2 regions of the Gordonia sp. IITR100 genome follow, and region 1 is predicted to be linked to the other one. Evidence: predicted binding sites of a transcription regulator. Region 1 holds the regulator's gene; the other holds the start of a gene.

Evidence for each region. The regulator LexA, encoded in region 1, represses DNA repair genes until DNA is damaged. The targets are predictions, from matches to a motif close to CGAACANNTGTTCG.
Region 2: the regulator LexA is predicted to act here: its motif matches at 6,820-6,833, upstream of B1818_RS17730 (HNH endonuclease signature motif containing protein).

The regions. Positions count from the first base shown of each region.
Region 1 is NZ_MVKV01000003.1:158,932-168,183, reverse strand. It holds gene hrpA (ATP-dependent RNA helicase HrpA) at 1-631, shown strand, start outside; gene nrdR (transcriptional regulator NrdR) at 605-1,105, opposite strand; gene B1818_RS07180 (LysM peptidoglycan-binding domain-containing protein) at 1,205-1,744, opposite strand; gene lexA (transcriptional repressor LexA) at 1,969-2,673, shown strand; gene B1818_RS07170 (phosphoenolpyruvate--protein phosphotransferase) at 2,651-4,360, opposite strand; gene B1818_RS07165 (DeoR/GlpR family DNA-binding transcription regulator) at 4,509-5,279, shown strand; gene B1818_RS07160 (1-phosphofructokinase family hexose kinase) at 5,276-6,241, shown strand; gene B1818_RS07155 (fructose-specific PTS transporter subunit EIIC) at 6,358-8,496, shown strand; gene B1818_RS07150 (HPr family phosphocarrier protein) at 8,595-8,855, shown strand; gene hflX (GTPase HflX) at 8,932-9,252, opposite strand, start outside.
Region 2 is NZ_MVKV01000014.1:61,371-70,622, forward strand. It holds gene B1818_RS17690 (SGNH/GDSL hydrolase family protein) at 1-216, opposite strand, end outside; gene B1818_RS17695 (VWA domain-containing protein) at 265-1,893, opposite strand; tRNA gene B1818_RS17700 (tRNA-Lys) at 2,009-2,084, opposite strand; tRNA gene B1818_RS17705 (tRNA-Glu) at 2,267-2,339, shown strand; tRNA gene B1818_RS17710 (tRNA-Asp) at 2,387-2,463, shown strand; tRNA gene B1818_RS17715 (tRNA-Phe) at 2,497-2,573, shown strand; gene B1818_RS17725 (PE-PPE domain-containing protein) at 3,450-4,937, opposite strand; gene B1818_RS17730 (HNH endonuclease signature motif containing protein) at 5,098-6,813, opposite strand; gene B1818_RS17735 (hypothetical protein) at 7,385-8,431, shown strand; gene B1818_RS17740 (CoA pyrophosphatase) at 8,428-9,030, shown strand; gene B1818_RS17745 (BTAD domain-containing putative transcriptional regulator) at 9,035-9,252, opposite strand, start outside.

The DNA.
Region 1 (9,252 bases):
TCCGGTCGAACGACTCGCCCTGAGCCAGAGCCCGTACTCGACCATCGAGGCACTGCTCGCCGACTGCACCCGCCGGGCGACCCGGGACACGGTCGCCGACATCGACGACGCAGAGCTCGCCGCGGTTCGCTCACCGCAGTCCTTCTCGGCGCTGCTCGAACAGATCCGGCCACGGGTCGCCGCGGCCGCACCGGACTACTTCTCGCTGGCCGTCGCGGCCCTCGAACGGATGGCCCCGCTGCGGGCGGCGATCGACCGGCACGCCGGTTCGCTGGCTGCCGACGACGTCGCCGAACAGGTCGCCCACCTCGTGTTCGACGGATTCGTGGCGGCCACCGCGCGACGCCACCTGGAGAATCTGCCGCGCTATCTCGACGGCGCGCAAGCACGTCTGGAGGCACTACCCGCGTCCGCAGCACGCGACCAGGCCGGGGTGGCCGCCGTCGATCGCGTCGTCGAACGGTGGGCCCAGCGCATCGAACAGGTACCCGAGCACCGGCGGGCGGTGGTCGACGACGAAGCGCAGTGGCTCGTCGAGGAGTTGCGCGTGGGGCTGTTCGCCCAGCGTCTCGGTACCGCGTTCCCGGTGTCGGAGAAACGGGTCCTACGAGCTCTGGACCGACTCGGCTGACACGGGTTCGGCGAGCGCGCTCCCGGAACCCGATGCCGCCTTCAGGTCGTCGATCTCGCGCTGGAAGTCCTCCACCGAGTCGAACGACCGGTACACCGAGGCGAAGCGCAGATACGCCACCTCGTCAAGATCGCGGAGCGGACCCAGGATGGCGAGTCCGACCTCGTTGCTGGGGATCTCGGCCGATCCACTGGCGCGCACCGTGTCCTCGACCTGCTGGGCGAGTTGCGCGAGCGCGTCCTCGGCGACGTGGCGGCCCTGACAGGCTCGCCGCACGCCGCGCATGACCTTCTCCCGGCTGAACGGTTCGGTCACGCCGTTGCGTTTGACCACCGCGAGCACGGCGCTCTCCACGGTCGAGAACCGGCGACCGCACTCCACACAGGAGCGACGGCGGCGGATGGCCTGCCCTTCATCTGCGACACGCGAGTCGATGACCTTGGTGTCGTCGTTCTTGCAGAAGGGGCAGCGCATCGTGTCCTCACGCAGGTCGCGGGACGCTGGAACGCACCCGAAGCGTGCGCCCCGCCGCTTGTCGGCCGGCCCCTGTGACATCGAGGATACCGCCCGGCCTCAGCGGTACCGGGGGGTGAGCAGGGGCTGGCCCACCTGCAGCGCGCTCGACCCCAGATCGTTCATCGCGACGATCTCGTCGATCACGACCTCGCGCGGCATCTCGGGTGCCACCCGGCCGGCGATCGAGCTGAGCGAGTCCCCCGAGCGCACGTGGACGACCTCGGCACTCACGGCGGACGGGGTCAGCGAGTCCGAGTAGTTCTGGCCCACGACACCGAACACCCACACGACGAACGCCAGCCCGACGCCGGCGAGGAGCGCGACCGCGGTGCGGCGGCGCCGACGGAACACCGCCGCGTCGGGTCCGACCGGGCCACGCCCGCGCACCCCGACCGGAGAGCCACAGTGGGTACCGCCCACCCGCGGGGTCACCGGCGACGCACCCCGCGGTCGGGTGCCGGCCGGCCGGTTGTCTATCGGCCGGCCGCCGTCGGACAGCGGGGCGCGCGTCCGGACCCGATCGGCGCGGTCGGTGGGGGGCCGGACAGCGTCGGGACGGTCGGTGCGGACGGGAGCGACGAGAGTGGCGGTGCGCATGGTGCCCTCCGGTGTTCTGGTGTCTGGATCGTGCGGGGTGTCGCGGTCGGTGTTCGAACATCGATCAGATGTTCGATGCACTGATGTTCGAATTTGTAGCACGACGGCCCGACAAAGTCTCGCGACACATCGAACAAATGTTTGAGGTGCCGGTCGAACTCCGCTAGGCTCGGACCCGGCGCAAGCCATCTACCAGCACGTTCCGAAGACGAGAGGAACCGAACATGAGTGACACCGGCGATAGGCGCGGCCGAGCGCGGGGCGCCGACGACGAGGCCCCGTTCGACGCCGCCGCCGCCGAGGCCTCACTCACCCCGCGACAGGCCGGGGTCCTGGAGGTGATCCGCCGCTCGGTGCGCGAGCGCGGTTATCCGCCGAGCATCCGGGAGATCGGCGACGAGGTCGGCCTGGCCTCGACGTCGTCGGTGGCCCATCAGTTGCGGACGCTGGAACGCAAGGGGCTGCTCAAGCGCGACGCGAACCGTCCCCGTGCGGTCAACATCGCCCCGAGTGACACCCCGTCGCCGGACACCCCGACGGCCGGCCAGCTTCCCGAGCCGACCTTCGTGCCGGTTCTCGGCCGTATCGCGGCCGGCGGTCCGATCCTGGCCGAGGAGGCCGTCGAGGACGTCTTCCCGCTGCCCCGTGAGCTGGTCGGCGAGGGATCGCTCTTCCTGTTGCGCGTCGTCGGCGAGTCGATGATCGACGCCGCGATCTGCGACGGCGACTGGGTCGTGGTCCGGCAGCAGAACGTCGCCGACAACGGCGACATCGTCGCGGCCATGATCGACGGCGAGGCCACCGTGAAGACCTTCAAGCGTCAGGGCCCCAACGTCTGGCTCATGCCGCACAACGAACTGTTCGATCCGATCCCGGGCAACGATGCCGTCATCCTCGGCAAGGTCGTCACCGTGATGCGGCGAGTCTGACCTCTCCGCCGACCGAACCGTCGAGCACCGCCGCGGCAGCCTCGCGCGCCGCGGCGGGATCCGAGGTGGCCAGGGCGGCCTCGGCGGCGGCCCGGCAGTCCGGTGCGGACACCTCGCCGAGCCGGGCCCCCACGGCCGCGGCAGCAGCCGGCGCGCTGGACAGCGAGGTGACGCCGAGACCGACGAGCACGCAGGCGAGGTTCGGATCGGCGGCGGCCTCGCCGCACACCCCGACCGGCTTTCCCTGACGTGCGCCCGCTGCCGCGACTCCCGCGATGAGGCTCAACACGGCCGGTTGCCACGGGTCGGTCAGTCCGGCGAGATCGGCCGACATCCGGTCGGCCGCCATCGTGTACTGGGTCAGATCGTTGGTGCCGATGGACACGAAGTCCACCTCGGCGAGGACGGCTTCGGCCAGGATCGCCGCCGCGGGCACCTCGATCATCACCCCGGCGACCAGACCACGGCCACGGACCTCGGCGGCGAAGGTGCGCGCCTCCGCCGGCGAGGCGATCATCGGCGCCATGACCCACGGCGCGACGGCCGACCCCGACGCGGCCTGCGCGATCGCGTCGAGCTGATGCGCGCGGATCTCGGGGTGCGCCAGCGCGATCCGATCACCCCGCACGCCGAGCGCTGGGTTCGATTCGTCGGGATGGGTCACGAACCGGAGCGGTTTGTCGGACCCGGCGTCGAGGGTGCGGATGACCACCTTCTGCCCGTTGAACGCATCGAGCACCTCCCGGTAGATCGCGGCCTGCTCGTCCACCGACGGTTCGTCGGCACGCTCGAGGAACGCGAGTTCGGTGCGGAAGAGCCCGACGCCCTCGACTGGGTACCCGGCCGCGGCGCGTGCCGACGATCCGTCGGCGACGTTGGCGAGCACCGCCACGGCCACCCCGTCGGCGGTCTGCCCCGGACCGGTCCAGCCGGCGACGAGTGCGGCATGCCGCCGATCCTCGTCGACGCGAGCCCGGGCCGCCTCCGCATCGGGCTCCACCTCGATTCGCCCGGTGCTGCCGTCGACGAGAACGGTTGTGCCGGGCTCGATCTCGTCCAGGTCGGCCACCGCCACCACGCACGGGATCCCCAGCTGGCGCGCGATGATCGCGGTGTGGCTGGTCGGTCCGCCGAGGCGGGTGACGAGGGCGATGGTGCTCGTGGGGTCGAGGCCCGCGGTGTCGGCGGGCGCGAGGTCGTCGGCGAGCAGGACCGACGGCACCTCCGGAGTGGGCACACCAGGTTCGGGTAGGCCGAGCAGTTCGGCGAGGACCCGGTCGCGCACGTCGTTGAGATCGGTGACCCGCTCGGCCATCAGTCCGCCGAGCTTGGTGAACACCGCCGCGAACTGTTCGGTGGCCGCGACGGCAGCGGCCTCGGCGGGGGCGCCCTTGCCGATGAGCGCGGTCGCGGCACCGATCCAGCCGCGGTCCTCGGCCAGGCCCGCCGTCGCGGCGAGCACCTCGGCCGTCACCCCGGTGTTCTGCGACGCGCGCGTGCGCAGCCGCGCCGCGACGGCGCCGGCCGCGGTGGCGAAGCGCGAGACCTCGTCGGCGCGCCGTTCCTCGGCGATCTCCACACCGACGCCGAGCTTCTCCGGCGAGTGGTCGGGTCGCTCGCCCGGCCACAGCGCGGGACCGTGGGCCAATCCGCCGACCACCGGGGTTCCCGTCAGGATCTGCGCCATCGTCTTGCCTCTCACTCGACTATCGATGTGACCACCGTTACAAAAAGTGCTTGACTTGTCAACACAAACAGGCGTAAACACAATTACTACAACATCCAATCCCACACGCCTCAACAAGCGGGTGGTCGAAACCGGAGATCGGAGCGGTGTGTACGCCGAGGAGAGACAACAGGCGATCGTCGACGAGGTGCGCCTCGCGGGGCGGGCATCCGTGGCCGCGCTCGCCGAGAAATTCGACGTCACCAGCGAGACCGTCCGACGCGATCTCGCGGTACTGGAACGCGCCGGACATCTCCAGCGGGTCCACGGCGGCGCCGTGCGCGCCGAGATCATGCGCACCCTCGGCGAGCTCGGGATCGACGAACGGGAGTCGAGCCAGATCGAGCAGAAGACCGCGATCGGCCGGGCGGCCATCCGGTTCCTGCCGCCCGACGGCGGCTCGGTGCTCTTCGACGCCGGCACCACCACCTACCGCGCGGCCGAGGCGACCGCTCCCGATCGGAGGCTCACCCTGTTCACCAACAGCCTGCCCATCGCCGGCCTGCTCGCGGGAACCCATCCCGACGGTCTCCATGCCCTCGGCGGACGCGTACGCGGTCTCACCCAGGCGACCGTGGGCGTCGACACCGTGGACGCGCTTCGCCGACTGCGCGTGACCACCGCCTTCATCGGGACGAACGGCCTGAGCGAGGCCCACGGGTTGTCGACACCCGACCCGGACGAGGCCGCGGTCAAGGCGGCGATGGTCGCAGCCGCGCAACGGGTCGTAGTCCTTGCCGACAGCTCGAAGATGGACCGCGAGGACCTCACCTCCTTCGCCGGACTCGACGACGTCGACGTCCTCATCACCGACTCCGGGATCGACCCGGCCTATTCGGCGGCCCTGTCCGCGCGTGGCGTCGAGGTCGTGATCGCATGATCGTCACCGTCACCGCCAACCCGAGTCTCGACCGCACCCTCGAACTCGGCGCACCGCTCGCCCGCGGCGAGGTGCAGCGCGCCGGCGTGGTCCGCACCGAGCCGGGCGGCAAGGGCGTCAACGTGGCCCGGGTCGTCGCGGCCGCGGGCCTGGCCACCCGCGCACTGCTCCCGGCGCGGCCGGGCGACCCGTTGCGGGCCGCACTCGACGACCTCGCACTCCCCTACGACGCCGTGCCGGTCGAGGGCGAGGTCCGGTCCAACATCACCATCGCCGAATCCGACGGGACGACCACCAAGATCAACGCACCGGGCGTCACCTTGACGGGCCCGGATCGCGAGGCGCTAGTCGGGCTGATCCGTGAGCACGCCGGCTCCGCGCAGTGGGTCACCCTCTGCGGTTCGCTGCCTCCTGGCGTCCCCGACGACTGGTACCGCTCGATCGCCGACGACCTCGTCCTCGCCGGATGCCGGGTCGCGGTGGACACCTCGGGCGCTCCCCTCCGTGCCAGCGTCACCGGTCGCGTCGACCTGATCAAGCCCAACGAGGACGAGCTCGCCGAACTGACCGGAGCCGACCCCGGACAGCTCCGAGAAGCACTCGCGCGCAACGATCTCGGACCGGTCATCGACGCCGCTACGACCATCGCCGAGCAGATCGGGGGCAACGTCCTCGCCACCCTCGGCGCCGTCGGGGCCGTGTTGGTCACCGCATCCGGCGTGTGGTCGGCGACCCCGCCGCCGATCGTCCCCCGCAGCACCGTCGGCGCCGGCGACTCGTCACTGGCCGGCTACCTCATCGCGCAGAGCACCGGGGCCGCGCCCGCCGACTGCCTCCGGTCGGCCGTGGCGTACGGCGCGGCGGCGGCATCGCTCGCCGGCACCCAGGCCCCCACGCCCGACCACCTCGACCTCCCCGGCGTGCGGGTGACCGAACTGTCGGGAGCCGCGCGCATGACCTGACGGCACCGTCCCGGCGGGTCCTCACATCCATCCAACACCGCACCCATCCAGCACCGACTCCATCCACCATCGACCCACCCAGCACCGACCCCACCCTTTCCACCGAAGGACATGCCATGACCGAGCAGATCATCACCGACCAGACGGTGAGTCTCGACGTCGACGCCGGCGGCGATCCCGCCGCCGTCATCACCACGCTCGCCGACGCCCTCGCCGCGGCCGGCCGGACCACCGATCCCGCCGACCTCGCGCGGGCCGCACTGGACCGAGAAGCCAAGTCCGCCACCGGACTTCCCGGCGGCATCGCCATCCCGCACGCCCGTACCGCGTCGGTGACCGCGGCCAGTCTCGCCATGGCGCGGCTGTCCCGCAAGGTCGACTTCGGCGCACCGGACGGGCCGGCCGACCTGGTCTTCCTCATCGCCGCGCCCGAGGGGGGTGCCAGTGCGCACATGAAGCTCCTCAGCTCGCTGGCGCGCTCACTCGTCCGGCCCGACTTCGTGGCCTCGCTCCGCGCGGCCGAGAACGAGGAGCGGGTCATCGAATTGGTCAACGAGGCCATCGACCCCGCACCCCCTGCCCCCGCCACCGCGCCGACCGCCACCCCGTCGACCCCTGCCCCGTCGACCCCTGCCCCGGCCGCCGCGGCAGCACCAGCGACGTCTACCAAGGAACCCGAAGGTGCGCCGGCCCACCCGGACTCGGACCGGACCCCGGACCCGGGACCGGCCACGCCGCGCATCGTCGCGATCACCGCGTGCCCGACCGGCATCGCCCACACCTACATGGCGGCCGACGCCCTGAAGTACGCCGCCGAGCGGGCCGGCGTCGAGTTCGCGGTGGAGACCCAGGGGTCCTCGGCGACCACGGCCTTCGATCCGGATGTGATCGCGTCGGCCGACGCCGTCATCTTCGCCACCGACGTCGGGGTCAAGGACCGCAACCGGTTCCGCGGCAAACCCGTCATCGCATCCGGGGTGAAGCGCGCCATCAACGAGCCCGACGCGATGATCGCCGAGGCGGTCGCGGCGGGGCGCGACCCGAACGCGGCGCGCGTCACCGGCGACGGCGCGGACGCGGACGCGGCCGACTCGTCGAAGTCGGGCATCGGTCTCGCCGGCCGTACACGCCAGGCACTCATGACCGGTGTGAGCTACATGATCCCGTTCGTCGCGGCGGGCGGACTGCTCATCGCGCTCGGCTTCCTGCTCGCCGGCTACGAGGTCGCCAACACGAACCTCGACGACGGCGGCACCCTCAGCGACGGCGCGTTCATCGCCCTGAACAACAGCCTCTGGGATCTGCCGGCAGGCGGGTTGTTGCAGTACCTGGGCGCGGTGAGCTTCGCGATCGGCTCAGGCGTGATGGGCCTGGCCGTACCGGTCCTCGCGGGCTACATCTCCTTCGCGATCGCCGACCGCCCCGGTATCGCACCCGGTTTCGTGGCCGGCATCGTCTCGCTCGCCGTGGGCGCCAGCTTCATCGGCGCACTGATCGGCGGTCTCATCGCCGGCGTGGTGTGCCTGTGGATCGCGCGGACCCCGGTGCCCCAGTGGGCTCGTGGTCTCATGCCGGTCGTGGTCATCCCGCTGTTCGGCAGCATGATCGTCGGCGGACTGCTCTACATGGTCCTCGGCAAACCGCTCGCCTGGCTGACCGAGCAGATGAACAGCGGCCTCGAGAGCATGTCCGGCGGATCGGCCATCGCCCTCGGCATCGTGCTCGGCCTGATGATGTGCTTCGACCTCGGCGGACCGGTCAACAAGAGCGCGTACCTGTTCGCCACCGCCGGGATCGCCGACGCGGCGACTGCCGGACCCGCGCAGTTCCAGATCATGGCGGCGGTCATGTGTGCAGGCATGGTGCCCCCGCTCGCCCTGGCTCTCGCCACCGTCGTCCGACCGGGCCTGTTCACCGAACCGGAGCGCGAGAACGGCAAGGCCGCATGGCTCCTCGGCGCGTCGTTCATCTCCGAAGGTGCCATCCCGTTCGCCGCGGTCGACCCCTTCCGGGTCATCCCGTCGATGATGGCCGGTGGTGCCCTCAGCGGTGCGCTGATCATGGCCTTCGGTGTCGAACTGCGCGCCCCGCACGGCGGCATCTTCGTCTTCTTCGCCATGAACAACTGGGTCCTGTTCCTCGTCGCGCTGGTCGCCGGTACGGTGCTGTCCGCTGTCCTGGTGGTCGCGGCCAAGCAGGTGCACCGCAGTCGGGACGCCGTCGCCTTCGACGAACTCGAGGCGGTCGCCGTCTGACACCCGATCACACGACCACCTGACATCCGGGGCGCTCCCCGGCACCGAATCGCCCGACAACCACCGCAGATCGCACGACATCACTCGAAGGAGTTCCCATGCCCAGCACCACCGCCACCGTCGGCTCCGCAGTCGGACTGCACGCCCGCCCCGCCACGATCATCGCCGAGGCGGTCGCCGAGACCGGCAGCCCGGTGACGCTGGGCCTCGAGGGCGGTGACCCGGTGGACGCGGGGTCGGCGCTGATGATCATGACGCTCGGGGCCGAGAAGGGCACCCGCGTGGTCGTGACGGCCGACGACCAGGCCGCGCTCGACACCATCGTCGGTCTCGTCGAGAAGGATCTCGACGCCGACTAGGTCCGTACAGCCGACTGGGTCCGTACAGCCGACTGGGTCCGTACAGCCGACTGGGTCCGTACAACCGGCGAAGCGCTCAGATCCGGAGGTCCGCGATCTCGCCCGCGAAAGCGGCCGGGACGCGGACCTTCATCGTGGTACCGGTCTCGGTGTGCTCCGACGAGATGACCTCGCCCTCGCTGTGGACGCGAGACACGACATCACCCCGGTCGAACGGCACCTCGATGGTCATCTCGACGTCCTCGCGACCGACGAACTCGCGCACCCGCCCGAAGAGTTCGGGCAGTCCCTCACCGGTTCGGGCGGAGATGAACACCGCATCCGGACCGAGCGCGCCACGCAACTCGGTGAGGCGGTTGCCGTCGATGGCGTCGATCTTGTTGATGACCAACAACTC
Region 2 (9,252 bases), on a different contig from region 1:
TACCGGGTAGCCGTCGGGTGTGCGCCCGCAACCGTCTGGGCGCAGGGTGGAACCGTTCGTTGGCGCGGCAGCGCGCGAGTCGCCCAACGCGACGTATTCGGGACCACCCGGGGTCGCCGTCGCGGGCACCGCCAGGACGGTGCCGAGGATGCAGAGGAGGGCTGCGACAGTCGTGATGCGGACGCGGGTCATCAGGGAGCGGAGGCCGTCGAGCATGATGGTATTCCGGTTTCTCTTGCGGGACGAGGGGGCGCGTTGCCTTCTTCAGCAGAAGGCCTTGAGGTTCTGTTTCGAGTTGAAGTCCGTCAAGGTGACCGAACCGCTGTCGGCAGCCTCGGATAGTTGAGCTCCTTCCCATCGAAGCGCCTCGGCGGGAAACTGCTGGGCGAGTTCACCAAGTCTCGCAACGGCTTCGAGGCCACCTGCAGGACCGCGGGAGTTGATCAGAGTCCTGGTTCGGTACAGGTCCGAGACTTTTAGCCATGCGTCGCAGACGTCCTGCTTCGTCGGAGCCGTGTTCTCATCCGACGCGCTTCTGGGTTCCTCGACCGTGACCTGCGCGCCGTCGGGCCGCTTGCAGCGGATGACAGGTTCACCCGCCTCGGTCTCGGCCGCACCGAGGATGTTGCATCCCCACGAGTCGAGTTGCGCGCCACGATCACCGCGTTGGGTGCGGGAATCGTCGACGTAGCGTTCGACGAGACGGAGGGCGCTCTGGCAATCAACACCTCTGGCGACGACGCGAAGCTTCGGGAAATCGGCTGTGGGCCCGCAGTTGTCGGCCTCGTCCTGGGAAGCCGGTTTCGGCAGACACATGCACAGGGTGAGAGTCTTGACGGTACCGCTGGCGACATCGCCGTCGTAGGAAACCTTGAGTGCGATACCGCGGGGCTCATCAGCTGCGAAATATGCTGTGGACGTGGCCTTGTCGTCACGAACCGGCTTGCCGAACAGTTCGACGACGCGACTCATCGGAGTGCCGACCGTCACCCCGTCGACTGTCGTGACTGCCGATCCGAGCGGGCGGATCTCGACCAGTACGCCCTCGGCGAATACCCATTCGCAGTCGCGCCAGCGCACGACCACGCGGTCGCCGTCCACCGTTCCCGTGGACAGTTCCGGGAAGCCTGGCGTCGTGGCTCTGATCTCATCGGCCCGAGACCCCAGGTTCACCCCGGCCAGTCCGGTGTTGGTCAGCTTCGTCGACGCCGAGTCGGCGTCACGAGCGGCGGCGATCCGTGCGGCGAGCTGTTGCGAGTTGTCTGCCGTGATGTACACACCGCCGCCCTCGCGGGCGATGCACTCCAGCTGGGTGTTCGTCGCACGAAAGCCGATGGTGCTGATCGTGACGTCGGGGTGGCGAGCGCGCAGCTGCCGGGCCGTGTCGCAGGGATCGGGCGGACAGTTTGCCTCTCCATCGGAGACCAGAACGACGGACCCTCCGCTGCCCGCCAGCAGCTCGACACCTTGGGTGAGAGCCTTCGACAACGGGGTCCATCCCTGGGCCTCGACACCGGCGATGGCTTCGGCTGCCGCCCCCTTGTCTACGGGTGCCAGATCCATGATCGTCGTGACGTCCTGGCAGCCGGCCGCCTGGCGCGTCGTCTTCGCGTTGAGTGTGTTCCCGTAGGCGACGAGTCCGAACGGTGTGCCGTCGGGGAGGCCCGTCGCAAAATCCGTCACGGCGGCGCGTGCAGCGTCGATGCGGGGGCCGGGAGCGTCGGCAGTCAGCATCGACTCTGATCCGTCGAGCACGACGACCACCGGGGAAGAATCGGCAGACGCGGTCGTGCTCTCCGACGGGGAGCTCGGGCTGCCTTCGCCCGACGTGCTACATGCGGCCACAAGGAGACAGAGGATGGCCAGCGAGCCCAGCCGGGCGGATAGCGTCACCAGCGGATAGTAGGTAGTCGACGGCCTCGCCGGAACCTTCACCGGCCGAGTTCACCCGATCGGGTGACACTCGGTTCTCCTGTGCCGCAGCGCGCTTCGCGCGAGACGTCGGTGCTGGTGCCCCCACCAGGGCTCGAACCTGGGACCTGCGGATTAAAAGTCCGTAGCTCTACCAACTGAGCTATAGGGGCAGGGCCCCGGCGAGCCGGGGCGTCGATGAGTTTACAACGTGTGCAGACGGTGCGAACGTGACCCTCGGTGTGCGTGTCGTCGAACTGGTCGCGATGCTTCGTTTATGGGTCTGACCAGTCGATTTGTGGTTTGCGCGAGACCTGTCATAAGCTATGCGAGCTCCCAACGGAGAACACGACCGGCCCCCTTCGTCTAGCGGCCTAGGACGCCGCCCTTTCAAGGCGGTAGCGCGGGTTCGAATCCCGTAGGGGGTACGCCTGCGCGGCACTCGGTAACGAGGACCGCGCAGATAATTTAACAAGGCCCTGTGGCGCAGTTGGTTAGCGCGCCGCCCTGTCACGGCGGAGGTCGCGGGTTCGAGTCCCGTCAGGGTCGCCAAAGGTTTCGGTTCATCGTCAACCGGTACCTTCCGGCCAGGTAGCTCAGTTGGTACGAGCGTCCGCCTGAAAAGCGGAAGGTCGTCGGTTCGATCCCGACTCTGGCCACCACAACGATCCCCAGCAGTCTGAGACTGCTGGGGATTCTTTGTTTGGTGGAGACCCGCATGTGGGCCTCGTCTGGAGGAATCGTTCGTTGTGGTCTAGATCGCAACGACGACAACCGATTCCGCCGAACGGACGACGCGTGGCTTGATGCACGATGCCGCTGACATTGGCATGATGGGTCCGGTGAACGCGATACCGGGGGGTACGCCGCGTCTACCCTCACAAAACAGATTCCCGGAACAGCCCGACAACGGGTCGGCACGGCATGCTGCCGATTCCATCCCACCGACATACCGGTACGAGTACAAGGACCCGTACGCGCCCATGTCCGCCGCCAAACAGGTGGCGCTGGGATGCGCGATCTCCCTGGTGCTCATCGCCTTTGCGGTCGCAGCGTTTCTCATCGGGCAGGGGTGAGGGTTTCGATGTAGGTCGCCAAGTGGCTTCGACTCGGCTCCTCGCCTAGCGGCTCGGTGCCGGCTCAACCAGCAGTGTGAGGGGCGGCTCGGTGCCGGCTCAACCAGCAGTGGGGTCGGTGTCGGCTCAACCAGCAGTGGGGTCGGTGTCGGCTCAACCAGCAGCGTGAGGGGCGGCTCGGTGCCGGCTCAACCAGCAGTGGTGTCGGTGTCGGCTCAACCAGCAGTGGTGTCGGTGTCGGCTCAACCAGCAGTGGGGTCTAACCAGCGATGGGCGGGCGTAGGCTCAGCCAGCGTGGTGTGCAGGCTCGGCCAACGGAGGGCGGCGCTGAGCCGAGGGGGTGATGCTCGGCCCAGCGCCGGACTTGTCGGCGGCTCCACCGAGGGGCGGGGGAGTCGACGCGACCGCGGAGTGGCTCGGCTGGGTATCTGAATACTGCTGTTGTAGAGCAATTTTCAGCTGTCAGGCTGCCGCACCGGACTCCCCGTCACTTGAGTCGGACGAGGTGCTCGTGTCGTCGGCAGTGTCCGCTTCAGGCCCGTCCGATGAATCCGCGTCGGTCGTCGACGCGTCGGCGTCAACGCTCGAGTAGGCGGGCTCGGATTCGGCAGGTTCAACGCTGGTGGGGTCGGGGTCGGCCGAATGCCGTCCGCTGCCGGTGAGCCGGTGTCGTCCGCCCTCGGTCGGGGTCGATTCAGTCGTTGCTTCCGAGTCGACGACCTCGGGGGCGCGATGGCGTCCTCCCGATGGCACCTCGCCGTCGGGCTCGAACGCGTCCACACTCGGAACTGATAGCGGCTCGACGAGATCATCGGCTGGATCCCCGAGGCGGGCGGTGACCGGGACGTCGTCTGAGGGCGAGGATTCCACCGGCACCGCGGCGTTCGAGGCGGTCGGCGTGACCAGAGGATAGAAGGCGTTGTTGACCGCGTCCCACCGCTCGAGATCGTCCTCACTCGGCTCGATACCCACCGCGTCGTTGAGGATCATCGCGACCAGCGTGAGCGGGTGGTGTTTCGGCTGATAGACGACGTACGTCGTATTGCCGTCGCGGCTTTTCATCGTCGTCGGCGCTGTGGTGTAGTCGATGAGGTTGCCGTAGTTCTCTTCGCCCAGGCCCGAATGGATCGCGATGAAGCCGGCCGCGTTGACGAGCAGCGAACTCACCGGCCGGAGCGTTCGCCACTGGAAGTTGGCAACCGGATCGCCGACCACGATGACGGAAACCACGGGGAGATCGTCGCCGGTGTCGCCGGGATCGCGCGCTCCGTTGCTCTCGGCGCCGAATAGTTCGAACACTGAACCGACGACGTTGTTGTCGGCCCACGCCTTCAGGCCCCACGGGCTCCGCGGGTCGGAGATGAGCAGGATCGTCGAGTTGTCGACGTCGATCCCGTTGGGCTGACCGACCGCGATCTCCGCAGCATTGCCCAGGGCTTCGGCGCCTTGCGAGTAACCGGTGTAGACGATGTACGGCTGCCCCTCGGTCTGCTCCGCGAACGCCCGCATGACTGTGAGGTTGTTTTCGACGGCGACATCCCGAGAAGCGTCGTAACTCGGGGCGAAGATCGGCAGGATCGCACCGGACCGGCCCGAGACAATCGGGCCGAGCGCTTCGGGATACTCGATCACCAAGACCTGACGGCCGGCACGCAGACCCTTGATACGTGGGAACAAGGTTCCGTCGTCGGTTCCCGGCGTCACCACCACGATCGTGTTCCCGTCGACATGCGGGAACGTCGTCGACAGCCAGTCCGGACCGAGCCCGTCGTCGGGTTCCGCGGGGCGGAACACGCCGTCGTCGTTCAGTTCCTCGATGGTGGCCAGGGTCTCGGCCGAAATCACCGGCGCGGCCGACGCGGTTGTGGGCAGTGCAGTCGGTACGACCATGCCGAGGCACAGCGCGCAACCCACCGTGGACGCGCGCAGCGTCCGTCGAAATCCGTTCATGTCTTCCCGCCCTTGCCCCCGCCGCCGACCTGATCACCGGCCATTGGCATGTTTGATTCGATCTCTACGATCGTGAAACCAGGTCAATTGTTCGCAGCCGCAAGGAAAAAGGACAAGTTACCGGCGAGTTTTCACCCGATCAGGGGAACGCTCGTGTTTGTCAGAACGGGGGTGGGTCGATGCGGTCGAGTTCTTCGCGGGCTCGTTTGTTTCGGGCGCGTTCTTGTCGCCGGCGGGCCAGTTTGGCGTCCAGTCGGCTGTGTGTGCGCTCCGGATTGTCGGAGGCGATGACGCGTGGGGTGGGTGGGGCTTGGGCGGCTTGTTCGAACCGGATCCGCCGAAGGTTCGGGAAGGTGTCTTCGAGGGTTTCGGCGTCGCCGGGCAGGGTGACCCCTTCGGGGGTTTCGTATTCGGTGACCAGGCGTCCGTCGTCGTCGCGGTATTGCACATCGACCCAGTCCCCGTGGGTTTTGAACAGGTGACCGGGGCGGCATTTGGTGTTGAGGTTCTCACTCGACGTCGCCCCACCGCGGGAAGGGTCGGTGTGGTCGTATTCGGTGACGTGGTCGAGATCGCACGCGAATGCCGAACGGGTGCAGCCGGGTTCGGTGCAGTATCCGTCCCGCACTCGCACGAAGTCGGCGCACGACGTGGTGGGCCGGTATCCGTTGCCGGGGTGGGTGGCCGGGTAGACCACTGCGACACTCGCGGTGGTCTCGACGGGTCGATCGGGTTCGTCTGCGTCGGTGTCGTTTTCGCCGTGTGCGCCGGTCGTGGCGGCGTCGGCTCGGGTGTCCTCGGCTGGTGCCGGGCGCTGGGCGGTCCGCCGCTGGTCGGCGTCGTTGGTGCTGGGGGCGACGTAGGTGGGTTGGGTGCGGGCGGGGGTGACCGGGGACAGCGTGGCGTCGGGGCGGGCGGCGAGGTCACGGACGTGTTCGTCGCTGATGATGCCGTGTTCGTCGAGGAACCCGACCCCGGGTGCCCCGGCCAGGGTCGCGGCATCGGTCACCACATGGATCACGATCTCGGCGCGGACCGCGTCGAGGACGCTCTGTGGGTCTGGGATGTCGGCAGTGCACGGCTGTTCATCGTCGCACTGGCAGTCGAAGCTGGTGCGGGTCAGCAGCGCGAACATCGCATCGGATCGTCGTATCCCCTGGGTGCGGGCATCCCGCTTGCAGACCGTGTCGGCGAGGATGGCGACGGCTTTGGCCGAGATCCGCACGTTTTCCGCCGACATCACGGCGGTGAGTTCGGCGGTGCCGTCGGGCAGTTCGTGGGTCCACACCCCACGTTGATCCATCGCGTCTTGGCGGCGTTGGCGTACCGCGTCGGGGTCGTGGCGAAAGACGAGGCGGTCGACCATGTCCCGCAGCCGCGCCCGATCCCACACACCTGTGCGGCGACGCACAGTGTCGGCGATCTCGGCATCCAACGCGGGGGTGATGGGGTCGTCGGTGGGGATCAGTTCGGTGCGGGAGATGATCAGCCGGATCTGCCACTGCGACAGGACCCCGTCACGCAGGGTGTCAGCTACCTCGGGGAGCCGGTCGCGCAGCGCGATCGCCTCATCGATCAGGGTTTCGGCGTGGCGGCGGGACACCCCGGCCTGGCGGGCGATGCGGGCCGCGCAATCGGCGTGGCCGTCCATGACGAACCCGGACGCGCTGGTGGTGATCAGGCGGTCGGTCATCGCCGCGATCGTCTGATACTGGTGCCAGGCGAGGTAGGACTCGCCGCGCCGGGTGGCGTCGAGGCCGGCCATCAACGACACCATGTCGGTCTCTGCGGCGTGGGCAGGGTCGACTCCGGCGATGTACTCGCCCGGTAGATCGGTCCACGCCTTCACCACGCCCCTCGACGCCTCTTCTGTCACCCGCTGCGACCAGGTGATCCGTTGAAAAACAATGTAAACCCGGCCACCGACAAGTCCGGTTGAGTCTCCACAGGAGTGACATCGTTGTCGACGAAATAAATTCTGGGCGTTGCGGTATGGTGCCGTCCGGGTTGTCGATGGCTGAGATCGTCGGGTCGCCGAGTGGTTTCGACACGGCGACTCGCCTAGCGGCTCGTTGCCGGCTCAACCAGCGGAGGGGGCGCCGGCTCAATTAGCGGGGGTGGGCGACTCGCCTAGCGGCTCGTTGCCGGCTCAACCAGCGGGGGGTTCCGGCTCAACGAGCGGAGGGAAGGGGTGGTCGCCAGGTGGCTTCGACACGGCGATTCGCCTAGCGGCTCGTTGCCGGCTCAACCAGCGGAGGGGCGCCGGCTCAACCGGCGGGGGACGGCGCCGGCTCAACCAGCGGAGGGGGCGCCGGCTCGACCGGCGGAGGGGGCGCCCCGGCTCAACCAGCGGAGGGTGCCGGCGCGACCAGCGGCAACGGCGCAATCGTGCCGCTTCCGTTCGTCGGACCGGCCATACTCATTCGATGAGAACTCGCACGACCAGGGTGGTCGTCCGCAGCGTGTACGGTACCGCCGCCGTCGAGTGGTTCTTGATCCTCGCGATCGCGACGATCATCGTCACGCGCCTGTATCTGCATCTCACCGGGTATCCGCAGGTCGGAAGCGGAACACTGCACATCGCGCACGCGCTGTGGGGTGGCGCGCTGATGATGCTGGCGCTCATCACCGGATGGCTGTTCCTCGGGGCGACGGCGCGGATCATCGCGATCGTGCTGGGCGGTATAGGTTTCGGGTTGTTTCTCGACGAGGTCGGCAAGTTCGTCACCCGCTCCAACGACTACTTCTACGGGCCGTCGGCGGAGATCATGTACGTGCTCGTCGTGATGATCCTGTTGATCAGCCGCGTCGTTCGGGATGTCAAGCGGCCCACCGGCGCCGAGGCGCTCGCCAATGCGGCGGTCATCGCGGCCGACGGTGTCGCGCACGGGCTTCCGGAACGTCGTCGACGCCAGGCCGAAGAGTTTCTCGTGGTGGCCGAGGGCAAGGGGCTCGACGTCGAGACGATCGGTCACATCCGAGCGCTCCTCGAATCCAGCGAGGGTACGCCGGACCGGTTGATGCGACTCCGGGACCGGGCGGTTGCCCTGATCCCGGACTTCTTCCGCAGTCCCCGATGGATTCCGGTCGTCGGGTGGGGGTTGGTCATCGCGTCCGCACTCACCGTCATCGTCGGCGTGCTGAGCTTCTACTTCTCCGGAGACCGCAGCGAAGAACTCGACATCTACATCGAACTCACCGGCAGCACGCCCGCCACCTGGATTCTGTTGATCAGCGGGATCGCGACACTCGCCCTGGCGCTTCCGGCGATGGTCGCGCGCCGGCGCGGTGTGGAGCCGGCCGGGCCGCTACGAGGGCTGCGTATCGCCGCCCTGGTGTTCATGTTGTCGAACGCTCTCGTCGACTTCGCGCTCGAGGGCTTCGGTGCCCTGTTCAACCTCGCCCTGGGCTTGTTCGCCCTCAGCATCGTGAGTTACCATCTCGCGCAGGCGTCCGTCGCGTCGGACGGCAGTCGTGATCAACTGAGGGTGTGACTCATCTCGATCGGACTGTGGCTGCCGCGCGTGTCGAGGGCTTCGACCGGCGGACCGCGGACGTCCCGGGCGCACGGGCCGCCTCGGTCGTCCTCGCGGTAGCGGAGAAGGACGGCCGTCAGGGGATCTGGCTGTGCAAGCGTCCCACGACGATGCGACGCCACGCCGCCCAATTCGCACTCCCCGGTGGCCGGCTCGACCCCGGCGAGGACCACATCACGGCGGGCCTGCGCGAACTCGACGAGGAACTCGGCATCCAGCTGCCGCCGAGCTCGGTGCTCGGGGCGCTCGACGACTATCCGACGCGCTCGGGTTTCGTGATCACCCCGATCGTCTGCTGGGCCGAGGAATACCAGGAGCCGACGCCCAACCCCGACGAGGTGGCGCTGCTGTTCTTCGTCACCTTCTCCGAACTGCTCGTCGAACCGCGGTTCCTCACGATCCCGCAGTCCGATCTCCCGGTCATCCAGTTGCCCATCGTCGGCTCCCTCGTCCACGCCCCGACAGCCGCGGTGATCTACCAGTTCGCCGAGGTGGTCCTGCGGAACCGGCAGACACGGGTCGACGGCTTCGAGCAGCCGGTCTTTGCCTGGAAATAGCCGCTCAGCCGGCGACGAGTCGCTGCTCGGCCCGACGCACGTAGGGCCGGGCTCCCGTGTCGCGGGCCACCCGGACGGCATCCTGCAGGTCGGCGGTTCCATCCAGCCCGACGACCTCGCGTGCGGTTCCGCGGTACAGCGTCGCGGGTCCCAGACACACGAGTCCGGGCCATTGCACCACCAGGCCCGACGACCAGTCGGCGGCGAACGGCTCGATGCGGC